DNA from 3 places in the Exiguobacterium sp. s150 genome. Region 2 is predicted to be linked to each of the others. Evidence: predicted binding sites of a transcription regulator. Region 2 holds the regulator's gene; each other region holds the start of a gene.
What was found. The regulator LexA, encoded in region 2, represses DNA repair genes until DNA is damaged. The targets are predictions, from matches to a motif close to CGAACATATGTTCG.
Positions count from the first base shown of each region.

Region 1 (5,102 bases), on a different contig from region 2:
CGATGATGTCCGCTTCTTGCGTCACCGTCTTCGCGTTCAATACCTCGTGTTTGATGCGTTTCTTCGACAGATGCTTGCTGATCGCTTCCGATTGGGCGATTGACGTCGTGCCGATCAACACCGGGCGTCCCGTCGCATGGAGCTCGACGACTTTCTCCGTCACGGCCGCGTACTTCTGCTCGATCGTCATGAAGATGCGGTCCGGATGGTCTTTGCGGAGGCGCGGTCGGTTCGTCGGCACTTGGACGACGTCCATGTTGTACGTCTTCAAGAACTCTTGGCGTGACGTCTGCGCCGTCCCCGTCATCCCGCCGATGAGCGGATACATCCGGAAATAGTGCTGAATCGTGATTTCCGCCGTCGTCTTGTTCTCCTCGGTGATCGTGACGCCTTCTTTCGCCTCGAGCGCCTGATGGAGCCCTTCTGATAGACTGCGGCCTTCCATGATGCGTCCCGTGAACAAGTCGATCAGCTCGATCTTGTCTTCTTTGACGATATAGTCGACGTCGAGCTCGAACAAGACGTTCGCCCGGAGCGCCTGCACGAGGTAATGGTACAACACTTGATGCTCGGCGCTGAACAAGTTGTCGATGGCAAACATGTCTTCAATCTTCAAGATGCCCGACTCCGTGAACGCCGTCGATTTCGACTCGAGGTCGACCTCGTAGTCGGCTTCGTCGAACTCGGTGACGACGCGTTGCGCGAGCGCCTTCAAGCGGATGTGTGAGCGGTCTTTTTGGGCGATGATGAGCGGCGTCTTCGCCTCGTCAATCAAGATGCTGTCGACTTCATCGATGATGGCGAAATGGAACGGGCGCTGGACGCGCTCTTCCGGTGCACCGACCAAGTGGTCACGCAAGTAGTCGAACCCGAACTCGGTCCCGACGCCGTACGTGATGTCGGCCTGATACGCCTCACGCTTCGCGTCCGGCTCCATTTCCGGCACGTTCAACCCGACCGTGAGGCCAAGGAAGTCATGGATCTGTCCGATTTGGTTCGCGTCACGCGTCGCGAGGTATTCGTTCACGGTGATGACGTGGACGCCTTTTCCTTCGAGCGCCTTGACGTAACTCGGGAGCGCCGCGACGAGCGTCTTCCCTTCCCCGGTCGGCATCTCCGAGATGTTTCCTTCAAGGAGGGCAAAGCCACCGATGAGCTGGACGTCATAGTGACGCATGCCTAAGACGCGCACGGCCGCCTCACGGACGAGGGCGAACCCTTCTTCGGCGATGTCGTCGACTTTCGCCCCGTCCGCGATTCGTTGTTTCAATGTATCGGTATAGGTCCGCATCTCGTCGTCCGAGAGGGCTTGGATTGTTTGTTCTAAGTCGTTGATGCGTGCGACGCGTCGTTCGTACCCTTTCAAGCGCCGGCTTTGATCATTCGTCAATTGTTTTACAAATTGGATCACGTTATAGCCTCCATCTATCTCACATTCGTCAATTCCATACCCGTCTATTATAGCGAAAACTGGACCATTTCGGAGACTTTTTTACGAAATCTTCCTAAAAGATGGTTTTTGATTTATGAAATTCATATAAAAATTGGGTAATTTTCAAAAAGTGTTTACAAATTTATTTTCAAATTAGTATTTGAGACGGGATGAGACCGTGTTACGATGAAAAAAACAGAACATTTGTTCGTAAAAGGAGTGATGACGATGCGACGTCGGATTTTTTGTATCGACAGCGTCTCCTTCTACGCGAGCTGCGAGTGTGCCGCTCGCAACCTGAACCCGTACAAGACAAAGCTCGTCGTGCTGTCGAACCTCGAGGACAGCGGCGCGCTCGTCCTCGCCGCGACGCCGCCGATGAAACGGCTCGGCATCAAGACCGGGTCGAGGCGGTTTCACATCGACCGCTTGCCTTGGCAGGACCGGAAACACGTCCTCTACGCCGAGGCGCGGATGAGCCATTACTTGAACGTTTCCGTGCAAATCGTCCACATCCTGCACCAGTTCGCGCCGCCCGAAGCGATTCGCGTCTACTCGATTGACGAGACGCTCGTCGATTTGACCGGCACCGAGCGGCTGTTCGGGAATGACGAGCACGTCGCCCGCCTCATCCGCTCGACCGTCTTCCGCTATACGGGCATCCCGGTCACGATCGGCATCGGGCCGAACAACGTCCTCGCCAAGCTCGTCCTCGATTTGCACGGGAAGAAGACGGGTGTCGCCCGGTGCCTCCTCCACGATGTCGAAAAGATGATCCATCCGGCCCCGATTGAAAAGATGTGGGGCGTCGGGGCGAAGATGGCCGTCCACTTGCAACGGCTCGGCATCTTCACGATCGGGGACCTCGCTCACTATCCGCTCGACGTGTTGCACGAGAAATTCGGCGTCATCGGCGCCGAGCTGTGGCATCACGCCTGGGGCATCGACGAGTCCCCGACGATTCTGCCCCCGAGCTCGTTGTTCGGGGCGCAGCGGCAACGACCGCGCACGATTGGACACGGTATCACGCTCATGAAAGATTACACGACCTACGCCTCGATTCGGCTCGTCTTGCAGGCGATTGCCGTCGAGGTCGGGATGCGCACTCGGCAAGCCGGGCTCGTCGGTGGGAGTGTCCATCTCGGCGTGCGCTATACGCGGACGAGTGAACGGCGCGGCTTCAGTAAACAAAAAAAGCTCGACCGCTTCACGGCGGACGAGCAGGACTTCTTGCCGGTCTTGTTGACGCTCTTCCTCGACAGTTGGGACGAGACCGAGGCCGTCCGCTACGTCTCGGTCGCCCTCGGCAAGCTCGAGCCACGGAGCGACCACGTCCAGCTCTCGTTCTTCGAGGACGAATGGGCGAAAGCAAGGCGATACGATTTCCTCGACCTCGTCGACCAATTGAACGTCCGGTTCGGACGCGGGACGATTCGACCGGCGTCGAGCTTATTAAAAGACAGTCCGCTCCGCACCCGTCAGCGGTTGATTGGCGGACATAAACAAGGAGGCGATTCACGATGAGCAAGACCCGTTACAAAGACCGGGGCGAGCTGAAATGGATCCCGTTTCTCATGCCCGAACATGTGGCGCTGTTGAAGCGCTACTATGCCCAAATCCAAAAGATTGAGCTACCCGATTTAGATGAGCAGCTCCTCTATCTCTGGCAGACCGAGCTCGAACGTGCCATTCGGGAAGGCGACGCCGTCGAGGTGACCGTCTTCGAGGACGGGGCGACGCGTTCGATGCGCGGGTACGTCCATGCTATCTATTACGCGGAGCGTGAAGTCGAGCTGTTCGACGGGGCGGTGCAGCGGATTCCGTTCGCGAACATCTTGTCCGTTCGTTAGAATGCTTGGCGTCACGACGGCCAAAAGACGCATCGCGATGGATGCGTCTTCGTTAATTCGTCGGTGCCTCGACGACTTGATCTCCCTCATCCGCATCTTCCCCAAGCAGACGGACGTGACGGCCGAACAGCCACATGACGACGAGGTGGGCTTTCGCCTGCGTCTTCGTATAGAACCACCACGGCAGCGCCGGCACGAACTCGTGGATGGCGACGAGCCCTTCGTCCGACTCCGGGAGCCGTCTGAACTCGAGTCGGCCCGTCTTGTCGTCCTCGGTCAGCTTCGTGAACAGACCACCATCAATCTCGTACGAGGCCATATCGTCCGTCGCCTCGTCTTCGAGTGACAAATGGAGCGCGACGAGTGAGGGACGGAGGAGCGCAATCTCCCAATCATCGTCTTCTTTCGTCGTCTGGATGAGCGGATACGCGAGCCGGCCGAGCCACTCGAAATACGTGTCGGCCATCCATAGCGCCGATTTGTTCTCGGGCAGGCCAAACCGTTGAATCGAGCGGACGGTATACTGTTGCGGTGCTTTTTTCTTCTTGCCGCCACCCGACTTCTGTTTCTCTTCTTCTTCGAGCGCATGCTCGACCGCTTCCTTGAACGGAATCTCCCCTTGTTTGACGCCGGTTGTGTCTTTCGCGACCATGGCGTGGCCCATGCTCTCGACGAGCGGATAGACGGTGTCTTTCGGTTCACCCGTCACGGCCATGACCCACAAGCGGGACAGCTTGATGGTCGGGAACGGGAAGTCGATCATGACGCGACGTTTGCCCATGACGTCAGCCGTATCCTCAATCATCTTGCGATACGTCATCACTTCGGGTCCACCGATATCAATATGATGGTCATACAGCGCTTCGGCCCCGACGACCGAGATGAGCGCCTGGACGGCTTCACGCAAATCAATCGGATGCGTCTCCGTCTTCGTCCAGCTCGGGAGAATCATGACCGGCAACCGTTTGACGAGCTTTGCGAGAATCGGGAACGATGAGCCTTCTGGACCGATGATGAGTCCGGCCCGAATCGTCGTCACCGGCACACCTTGACCACCGAGAATCCGTTCAACTTCGAGCCGGCTCTTCAAGTGACGTGACAACGTCTTCGACTCTTTCGGAATGATGCCGCTCAAGTAGACGATTTGTTCGATATCGTTTGCTTTCGTCGCCCGGGCGAAGTTATCGGCGATGAGCGCGTCCATGTCTTCGAACGTCGCCTGCGTCAATCCGCCGTCCGGAATCATCGAGTGGACGAGGAATATGGCGTAGTCCGCCCCCTTGCACGCCTCGCGCGTCTGTTCGTATGAGAACAAATCGCACGACCGCCACGTGACGTGGGCCTCGTCTTCCTTGTTTTTCGTCGAGCGGGACAAGGCGATGATGTCATACTCTTCTTTTAAATGGTCCATCACGTTCGAGCCGATATAGCCGCTCGCCCCCGCGATGACAATCGTTTTCCGCATGGTCGTCACTCCTCTTAGTTTTCACATAAAGGTACTGTACCCGTCTTGGGCTGAGATTAAATCAGTCGCGCGCCCTACAGTATGGATTGGAAAAAATATGTAAACTAGACTCAACTACAGACGGAGGAGGAATGGCTATGGGGTTTTGGTATTTCTTGATGCTGTTGATCGGTGGATGGCTCGTAATTCGAAGCATATTCAAAAAGAACACAAGTGCGCTGGTGCGGTTCGGCACACTCGTTATCGGAGGCCTGTTGATTGCACTCGGATTGTTCATGTTCCAGGACAGAAGTGATGCGATTGTCGCGGATTTGTTTAACTTGTGGTGAGAATCAAATAAATATAAACGAGTCGA
Region 1 is NZ_JACSMC010000002.1:129,099-134,200, reverse strand. Features, by position in the region: gene secA2 (accessory Sec system translocase SecA2) at 1-1,411, opposite strand, end outside; gene KNP76_RS02285 (Y-family DNA polymerase) at 1,661-2,956, shown strand; gene KNP76_RS02280 (YolD-like family protein) at 2,953-3,282, shown strand; gene KNP76_RS02275 (NAD(P)H-binding protein) at 3,335-4,747, opposite strand; gene KNP76_RS02270 (hypothetical protein) at 4,885-5,076, shown strand.
Region 1: KNP76_RS02285 (Y-family DNA polymerase) is a predicted target of LexA. The motif match lies at 1,630-1,643, and genes of this name have one in related genera.

Region 2 (5,102 bases):
TCTGTTGTTACAAAGTTTCTACCCGTCATATTTTAGCACACTCATTCGTGTGTCACAACTAATTAATTAGTATAACACATTGATTGAAATCGTTTACTTCCTTCGCTTTGTTTACCCGTCAATCGTCGAACCTTATCCTTGTTCGTGTATAACAAACATGCACATCCTATATGAAATAGGATGTGCATTCGAAGTCACTCGGAGCGTTGTCGATCTTGCTCTTCTTTTAGTTTTTGTGGCGTCACGTCGTTTCCTTCCGGATCGACCACCTTCATGCCCATCATCTGGGACTTGAACGATTGTCGGAACGCTTTCAAATATTGCTGACGAAGCGCTTGTTGCTCGTCCATCTCTTGTTGTGACAGACCGTCTGTCTTCGCTTTGTTGGCGAGGAAATTGATTCGTTCTAACTGTTCAGGTGCTAGCATCAGGCTCGCCCCCTCTCTACTGAATTTGTTCTTCTACTGTACAAAATCAGCGGCGAGGAATCAAGTTTTCAATCCTGAGACGTGCTCGAGGTAACGCCGGTTCACGGTCGCTTTCGACACTTCGTAACCGAACCCGCGCAACGTGGCCGCGATTTCGGCGAACGTCAGGCCTCGTTCGCGTAGCTGGACGATCTCCTCAATCGGCACTTTGATGCGGCTCCGACCGCCTTGGTCGTGGTGCTGAATGTTTCGCTGTGGGTTGAACCCGTTCGCGACGGCCCGGCGCATCCCGCGTGAGATTTTGGCGTTATGGATTTTCCGCTGATACTCCTCGACGACGCTCACAATCTCGAGCACCATCTTCTCGGCATCGGATACGATATATTCGTCTGGTGATTGCATCGTCAAGAGCCGAACGTCATGCTTCATGAGCGTGTGCAAAATCGCGATTTTAGCGTTCCCTCGCCCGAGACGGCTATCGTCGGTCACGAGGACGGCGTCGAGGTTCGAGGCGGATACGTGTTCGAGTAAGTCGAGGAGCCCGCCACGGTTCACTTCGTATCCGCTCTCTTGTTCGGTGATGACATCGACGACGTCGGCCTCGAGCCGACGCGCCATCCGCGTCAATTCGTCGACTTGGCGATCGAGAGACGTCTCTTGCGCCGCCTTGTTCGTCGATACGCGACAATAAATGACGACTCGCATCTCGTCACTCCCTTTCTTTCCATTCCCTTTCTACGATACACAGGAACGGGGTCGTTTCGCAAACAGAAACGATTATTCCGAGGCGAACCAGGTCGTCTTCCGTTCATTCTTTTCAGCCCGTTCAGCGATGATTCGCGCTTCAAGCGTCTCCGCTTCCGTCTTGGCGACTTCCGCCTCGATACTGCGCGTGTCTTCGACGGCTGGTGCCGCCACCTCGACTTGTCTCATTTCGCCGACCATATAAAATGCGAACATCCCTAATACCAACATCCCGACTAAGATGATTCCATTCACTGTATCTCTCATTATATTTCGCCTCCGTATCATAGGAATACACGTTCCCAAGAACGTTTGTTCGTTTATCTGTTCTCATCATAAAACAGGAACTTCTGTTCGGTCAAGCTAAAAAAACGAACGAATGTTTGTGCGCTCATGTGTTCTATGTTAAACTTAGACCATAAAGAATAGGATGCGTTCGCAGGATATTCGACATAATCGAGGTGACTTCCATTGAAAAAAATGTCAGCAAGACAACAACAGATACTTGATTTTATAAAAGACGAGGTCCGTGCCAAAGGTTATCCGCCTTCGGTCCGTGAAATCGGCGAAGCCGTCGGTTTGGCATCAAGCTCGACCGTCCACGGTCATTTGGACCGTCTTGAAAAGCGCGGCCTTATCCGCCGTGACAAGACGAAACCGCGGGCAATCGAGATTTTGAGCGATGACACGGTCGTCATCGAAGACCACGACGCCGTCACGTACGTCCCGGTCATCGGGAAAGTCACGGCCGGTACACCGATCACTGCAATCGAGAACGTGGAAGAACATTTCCCGCTCCCGACACACATGGTCGGCGCCGATAACGTCTACATGCTTTCTGTCTCAGGAGATTCGATGGTGAACGCCGGAATCTTAGATGGAGACCGGGTGCTCGTGCGTCAACAAAGCACAGCCGACAATGGAGAGATTGTCGTCGCGATGACCGACGAAGGCGAGGCGACCGTCAAACGCATCTATAAAGAAGCTTCGAAAATCAGACTACAACCAGAGAACGACGAGCTCGAGGCGATGTATTTTGATAACGTGTCGATTTTAGGGAAGGTCATCGGTGTATACCGGACGATTCATTAATGGCGAGTGGTAAGACGCATACGCGTACGAATTTCGTGGCAATCGGAGCTTTAGCGATTGCCACGCCTTTTATTGAACTCGATGTCCCGCTCGCCCTCCTTCTCGGCGCGATCGTCGGGACGCTCTGGCTCTCCCCGGACCTCGATTTGAAATCGGACGCCTATTTCCGTTGGGGGCCGCTCCGTGGATTTTGGTTGCCTTACGTGAAACTCATACCGCACCGGTCGTTGTTTTCGCACTTACCGGTACTGAGCGACTTGATTCGCGTCATCTATCTCGGCTTCCCGCTTGTCATTCTGCTCACGTTCACGCCGTACGAGACGGCGGCGATCGCCTGGCTCGACGAGTTCGGCTTGTCGTTCTTCCTCGGGCTCACGTTCGCGACGACGTTACATACGACGCTCGACTATACGTCCACGTTTTTCAAACGTGCGTTCTAATCAGGACGTCTCCACTCGGGGACGTCCTTTTAAACGCGCAAAAAAGCGCCCGTGCTTTCCGAAGAAGGCACGAGCGCTTTTTTGCTTGGATTAGTAGAGCGTCATATACTGATCGCGTTCCCACTCCGTCACTTGCATACGGAACATGTCCCACTCGATCTCTTTCAATTCGAGGAAGTGTTCGCCGATATGCTCGCCGAGTGAGTCCATGACGACTTTGTCGCCACGAAGTACTTCGAGTGCGTCGAAGAGCGTCGCTGGAAGATCATCGATTCCGTTCGCGACACGCTCAGGCTTGTCCATCACGTAGATGTTGCTGTCGATCGGTTTTGGAGCAACCAAATCTTTCTCGATTCCGTCGAGGCCTGAAGCCAAGAGTGACGAGAGCGCGAGGTACGGGTTCGCCGCCGGGTCGACCGAACGTACTTCGATACGCGTCGAGAGGCCACGGGCCGCCGGGACACGAACGAGTGGTGAACGGTTGCGGGCGCTCCACGCTACGTAGCAAGGCGCTTCGTAACCTGGGACGAGACGCTTATACGAGTTGACCGTCGGGTTACAGATGGCCGTGAACGCACGAGCGTGCTCGAGGATTCCCGCCGTGAAGGCGCGGGCCGTGTCTGAAAGCTCCATTTCGCCGTTCGGATCGTAGAAGACGTTCGTGTCGCCTTTGAAGAGCGACATGTTCGCGTGCATCCCTGAACCGTTGACGCCAAAGAGCGGCTTCGGCATGAATGTCGCGTGAAGACCGTACTTCGCCGCAATCGTCTTGACGACGAGCTTGAACGTTTGGATGTTATCGGCTGTCGTCACGGCATCCGCATATTTGAAGTCGATCTCGTGTTGCCCTGGTGCGACTTCGTGGTGTGACGCTTCGATTTCAAAGCCCATGTTCTCAAGCTCGATGACGATCTCTTTACGGCAGTTCTCACCGAGGTCGACCGGCGCCAAGTCGAAGTAGCCGCCTTGGTCGTTCAATTCGAGCGTCGGTTGACCGTTCAAATCCTTTTTGAAGAGGAAGAACTCTGGCTCAGGACCGACGTTGAACGCCGTGAAGCCAAGCTTTTGCATGTGCTCAAGGTTGCGTTTGAGCGTACCGCGCGGGTCACCGCTGAACGGTGTGCCGTCTGGGTTATAAATATCACAAATCAAGCGGGCGACTTTTCCGCTGCCATCTGTCCACGGGAAGACAACCCACGTGTTAAGGTCTGGATAAAGGTACATGTCTGACTCCTCGATGCGGACGAAACCTTCGATTGAAGAACCGTCGAACATCATCTTGTTGTCGAGGGCTTTGTCCAATTGGCTGATTGGCACCTCGACGTTTTTGATTGTTCCGAGGATGTCTGTGAATTGAAGACGAATAAAGCGTACGTCCTCTTCTTGTGCGATCCGTTTAATGTCTTCTTTTGTGAACGTTTTTCTGGCCATGGTGAAATGTCCCCTCTCACATTGTGTAATGGTTGATGTGTTGCCGTCAGCGATAAAAGCGCGAAAGCTCACCTTGGATGAGCGATGTCTTATTGAAGCGTCCGGCTTCTTGCAGTTGTGTCTTTAACAGTTGATGCAATTCTTTTTCCGAGATTTTCGGCGCATCACTGACCGGTGCCGGTGCGGCGGAAGCTTCCGCCTCTTTCGGCTCTTCATTGTCCAACATGTGGCGAATCGCCGCCAAGTTGAACCCTTGGTCGATGAAGTCCTTGATCGCGAGTAGACGTTCGACATCATTGAAGGAATAAAGTCGTCGTTTCGATTCCGTCCGACTAGGCGAAATCAGACCCTGTTCTTCATAATACCGAATCTGCCTACCTGTCAGTTGCGTTAAATCTTGGACGATTCCAATCGGAAACAACGGGTTGGAGCGACGAAATTGATCGGCCATCCCTTACTCCTCCTTTGCTGTCTTACACTGTGAGAATAATACATGACACTTTTCCTGTCAAGCGATGTTAAGAAAGTTAACATGACATTTCGGTTACAATGCAGTTGTGAGTTTAGTCTGGTCAAACGTGACGAGTCCTTTCGTGCGTAACTGGCTCAAGGCGAGCATCAATGCGACCTTGACATGCGCATACGTCAAGCCGCCTTGAACGTAAGCCGTATACGGTGCGCGGAGCGGTCCATCGGCTGATAGCTCGATCGACGACCCTTGGATGAACGTCCCGGCCGCCATGATGACGTCATCCTCATAGCCTGGCATATACGCCGGCACCGGGAGCGCATGCGCGTTCACGGGCGAGGCCATCTGGATGCTTTGGCAGAAAGCGATCATCTTGTCGCGGTCTCGGAACGTCACCGATTGAATCAAATCGGTCCGACGCTCGGCGTGGTGCGGCGTCGTCTCGAAACCGAGCAACGCGAGCAGGCTTGCTGACAGATGCGCCCCTTTCAAGGCCTG
Region 2 is NZ_JACSMC010000005.1:97,148-102,249, reverse strand. Features, by position in the region: gene KNP76_RS04750 (DUF896 domain-containing protein) at 195-428, opposite strand; gene KNP76_RS04745 (YneB family resolvase-like protein) at 489-1,133, opposite strand; gene KNP76_RS04740 (hypothetical protein) at 1,206-1,439, opposite strand; gene lexA (transcriptional repressor LexA) at 1,644-2,264, shown strand; gene KNP76_RS04730 (metal-binding protein) at 2,264-2,704, shown strand; gene glnA (type I glutamate--ammonia ligase) at 2,795-4,135, opposite strand; gene KNP76_RS04720 (MerR family transcriptional regulator) at 4,182-4,586, opposite strand; gene KNP76_RS04715 (methionine gamma-lyase family protein) at 4,680-5,102, opposite strand, start outside.

Region 3 (5,102 bases), on a different contig from region 2:
CACATGGGTTAAAGCGTAACAACGTGAGCAATGACGGATCAGGTGGACGTACGTGGTGCGCGATGTTAAAGACATTCTCGTACTGTTACATCGATAAAGAGGGCTTTGTGAAACCGACGAAGGTCGGGAAGGCACTCGTAGATGGGATTAAAGAATATGAGAACGTGAAGAAGCAAATTCTCACGCTTCAAATTCCGAATGCCTACTTCATGGAAAAAGGATTCCGACCGAAATTCGAAGAAGGATTCCGTATTCGTCCAGCGCGCTTTTTGATCAAACTCGTACAACGTTCAGAGCTTGAGTACCGTCTATCTAAAGAAGAAATTACGTATTTTGTTTTGACTGCACAACAAGATTCACAGGAACAAGAGGTTGTCTCAAAAATCCTATCATTCCGAAAAGCGTCCCCAGAACAAAAAGAATCAATGAAGCAAGAGGTCGCGGTTCACTACGATCATCGGGCCCGGAATGACAAGGCCGCTCGCGATTACTATCAGGCCCATTCTGACGTTGCGCATACATTCATGTTGCTGTGTGAATATACGGGATTGGTTGAATATCAGAGAGGAACGTCGATTCTGAGAACAGAACCGACTTTAGTTGACACGGCGATGGAAAGTATCGCTTATTACGATTCGCGTTACCCGTTCAATACGCGTTACCTGATCTCGGTTGAACGGATGGCCCAGAACAGCGGTCTGGACGTCGACAGCTATAAATCAAATGAGTTTGGTGACATCAAACCGGCCAACAATTCGGTTAAAATGACAAAAAAAATTGAAACTGTCTTGAATAAAATCCCTAACCCTTTGGAATTGACACATGAAGAGCTTCTGTCTCATTTCGAGCCGGTCTTTGGGAAACGCGATGCATTGAAAGCCGTGAATGCCGTACAGGCTGGAAAAGAATCAATAAATCATCTTTCTGAAGATTTTGTAGAGAGATATCTAGGGAACATGACGCATAATGAATTTGAACGAACGACCACAGAAATCTTGAAGGCAATCGGTTTCGACACAATCTACCAACCTAAGATCCAGGGCAAGCAGACAGAAATCGAAATCTTGATTCGTTCAGGTTCCATTCATGGCATCATCGATACCAAACATTATCCGAATGGGTTTGGGTTAACCCAACAACTCGCGAATTACATGGCATCGGAGTACATTCAAAACTATATGACCTATGACGAAAGTAAGCTTGAGTTCTATGGGTATGTCACCTCTGGAGGTTTCACGGGCGAAAAAAAATTAGAGTCGATCACGTCGCTTGCGAAAAAATTAACAGGTGAAACGATTGAAGGGTTAATGATTACGCGTGAAGTGTTGATTGGTTTCCTAGACTATTGTTTGGAGAATCAAATACCTCGAGAAGAACGGGTCCGTCTATTTATTGAGAATGCTAAAAACAAAGGATTCAATGATTTGAAGCAATTCGTATAAATCAAGATATGAATCCAGTTGTATAAGTGAATCGAGTCGTGAAGGGAAGAGCACAGTCGCTCTTCCCTTTTATTTTGGAAAAGTCGAGGAGCGACACTTCGTTTCGTGACGCAGACTTCGAACAACCGCTAGGGCGTTAGTCCATCGACCGCTCCACATGGATGATCGCATCGAACGGTACATGAATGATCCCGTCTCGCTGATTGGCCAGTTCGACGGTCCGCTCCAAATAGTTCGTCCGGTGCACAAACCCCTTGAACCGTTTCATCTCCCGCTCCTCCACATATTTCACCTCGACCATATCCCCACTGAAAATTGCGTCATTCAGCACGTTTTCATAAACCGATAAGACCTGTTCATCGACATCTGGCATCTCAATCTTTTGGATTTCCTTATAATACTTCGTCAATAACGCCTTGTGCTCGGGCATAAGGAATGGGATCCATTTTAGCTCACCCCGGTCGCGATACATCGTCATCACAATTACCCCTTTCAATTTAACGAACGTTTGTTCTTATTTTATACCCCGTTTGTCTCATTTGAACAGCCTTTTTCGTGTTTGATGATCCGTGCGTCCTGTTTCCGTACTCTAGCTCGCTGGTCGTCGGTGCAAGGGACGTCAAAAAAATGACGCGCTCTTCGGCCCGTCTTCCTTCGCTTTTGGCTCAAAGCGAGGCTTTTCGCTCGTGGGCTACGGAAGCCTGGTCCTCCGTTTGCTCTACGCATTTTTTTGAGGCTCTCCCTGCGGTCGCCCTTGCACCGTCTCCCGACGCTCGCTTCGTTCCCGTCAACAGGACGCACAACGGTGTTCGTTCTGAGCACAGCTTATCCGAAAGGGGACAAACCAACATGGAACTATCCGCCATCATCGAGGTCATCCGTATCAAGCAAGAGGTTCGCGAGGAAATGGTCGCCCTCGAGCACGCCATCATCCACTCACCGGACAGCGCCCGACAAATCGGGTCATCGTTCATCGGGGACGACGACCGTGAAGTGTTCCTCGTCATCATGCTGAATACTAAAAATCGGGTCATCGGCGTCCACCGTGCGCACGTCGGGAGCGTCAACTCGAGCGTCGTCCACCCACGGGAGGTCTTCAAATGCGCCATCTTGAACAACGCCTCGTGCCTCATCGTCTGTCATCAACACCCGAGCGGGGACCCGACACCGAGCCGGGAAGACATCCTCGTCTCGGAACGGTTACATGAAGCGGGGGACCTCATCGGCATCCCGGTCCTCGACCATCTCATCCTCGGGTCGGACGAGTCATACGTCAGCATGAAACAGCGAGGTTACATGGGTTGAATGGAATGGAGTGGGGCCGGGGGACCGGTCCCGGTCCGTCTGGGAAGGGCAAGGACGAAAAACGTGCGTTTTTCTTTGATGAGACGGGCGACTCGCGTTGCTCTCGCCTGGATCCATAGAGCGGGATCCGGGAAAAGGATCGTTTTCGCATGACGAAAACGAGACGGTTCGTATGTGAAGATTGGACGTTATTTTGGTCTGTCTCGTAAGAAGAGTGTTTGATGAAATGGCAGAAGTGAAAAGCGCGCTTGTTTATTGAAAATGACTATGTTTTTTAAACAAGCCCTAGGGCTTGTTTGAAACAACACCAGGGCTTACGTGAAATAAGCCGAGATGTTGCTTACGTGGATGCGAGATATCATGAGGCTATCAACAGGAGAGGATGATTCAGATGGATAAATTCCAACTAGACCAACAGACGATGGACGAAATGACGGAGGTATTGCTACGCCGCCTACCGGATCGGTTAAACGTTAAGAACGGGGAATTTAAACTTGTGAGTATGGATATCCTATGTGATGTGAAAGAAGGGGAGTTATTGACAAGAAGCACAGTTTTTTTCACCACCAATACGCTTCGAACATATGGTCGACCGTAAGAATTTTCTAGATGTATACATGTAGATTTGTATACGTGTATACATGTATACGCGTATACATTTTTTTGAATGGGAATCGTTTCTACTAGTGTATGGATGAGGACTGAACTGTCTTTTTACGGGGAATCGTTCTATAGAGAACCGGAAGGGGGAGGTGTGAAGGACGAGGGGCTGCTTGATGACTATGCGTTCGCGGGATTGGATCCGTTCGTCCAGACCGTGTTCTCGGAACTGATGGAACATCCCGAGTGGATGCGTGTCGTCGACAAGGAACATTGCGTCGAGAAGGTCGTCCGGTTCGATGAAGGACGGAACTCGCCCTATTTCCGGGTATTGATTTACCTGGATGCAGAAGCGCGTCCGATCAAGAAAATGTATCTATATGGGACATGGGTGGTGGCGAATGGGGACGTCAGTTTCGTCGTCTCAGAGCTATCCAAGGGTGTATTCGAATATGAGGTGATGCATGTCCATTGGCTCATCAAGTATCGGTTCGAGGATTGGGGAGTCTCTGAAGACGGGGCATGGGAGAAGGAATGGTGATCCAGGCTCATGCGTGAGCGTCTAACGCCTCGTGGCGAAGTCGCTCATCGCACCGCTGCCCCCCTGACGGCCCGATAACAAGAGCTGCTGGCTTTGTCGCCGCATCTCTATGTTCCTGGCCCTTTCTAACGGGAGGCACGGAGCGTAAGGACAACGTCAAAAGCAAGAGCGTGGGCGCGTCTCACGCCACGCGAGGAACACCATTCGGCTGAATGGTGTTTTTGTTTGGAAGTCATTCACCGATTTCCGATTAATTTGAAGTGGATTAAGATAACATCTTAATTTAATACAATGTTTATGGTATTATATAATAAAATCATCATTGTGTTAAAGGGAGGTCTATTATGTATACGATTGACGAAGCATTTGAAATTTTATCGAAGAACAAGCTCACAAGCCATAAGGAGACGGTCCGCAACTGGGTACGGAAAGGCGTGATCCAGGCGGAACCGCTCGAGTCGCGTAAAAAAGGATATCGGATCAGTGAGGAGGCGCTCGAGCAGTTCATCAAAGAGCGGATGCCTGACGGGTGGGAGATGTATCCAGAGTCGGTGACGGGAGACGTTCGGGATGTCGTCAAGAATGAAGAAGAGGCCCCGTATCATGCCGAAATCGATATAGAAGCGATCAAAGAGCAGGGGCGTATCGAGATGTGGAATCGAGTGGCCGGTCGTTGGCTATGGGAAGGTCATCTTGAAATCACACGGACGATGATACGAAATGCGATCGAGCACAGAGGTCATTCAAAAGAGTTCGGGCAGTTCGTCTGGGAACGATGTCTCAAGGACAGCGCACCGCGTAAAAGACCACGAGTCCTTTACTTAGTCGATGCGTTTCTATTCGAAGGGGAGCGGGTACCGTTTGATCAGGATTTTGGCATCAAAGAAGAACAAATCATGCATGCGTTGATTGAGCATGTCAGGGTGAAGAAGAGAACAGGTATGTATAAAAATGAAGCGGATAGCAGATGATAGTTGTAGCATGATAGACGATTGGATGATATTTGTGAAGGCACAACTTATTTAGCGAAGAGGGTGATGCCTTGCAATCTATAATCAGCGGGCACTTATTAAAAATGCTTGACTCTCCAATGCGTTCAACGAGTCATATAAGCAAAGAGGAACACCATTCGACCGAATGGTGTTTTTGTGTTATGAAATGAGATTAGACATTTGTGTTTCTTAACGATGAACTTTAGATTAGCGTGGTACAAG
Region 3 is NZ_JACSMC010000045.1:11,792-16,893, forward strand. Features, by position in the region: gene KNP76_RS14700 (AlwI family type II restriction endonuclease) at 1-1,442, shown strand, start outside; gene KNP76_RS14705 (YolD-like family protein) at 1,579-1,920, opposite strand; gene KNP76_RS14710 (JAB domain-containing protein) at 2,292-2,747, shown strand; gene KNP76_RS14715 (hypothetical protein) at 3,442-3,888, shown strand; gene KNP76_RS14720 (helix-turn-helix domain-containing protein) at 4,233-4,859, shown strand; gene KNP76_RS14725 (NAD-dependent epimerase/dehydratase family protein) at 5,088-5,102, opposite strand, start outside.
Region 3: KNP76_RS14705 (YolD-like family protein) is a predicted target of LexA. The motif match lies at 1,944-1,957, and genes of this name have one in related genera.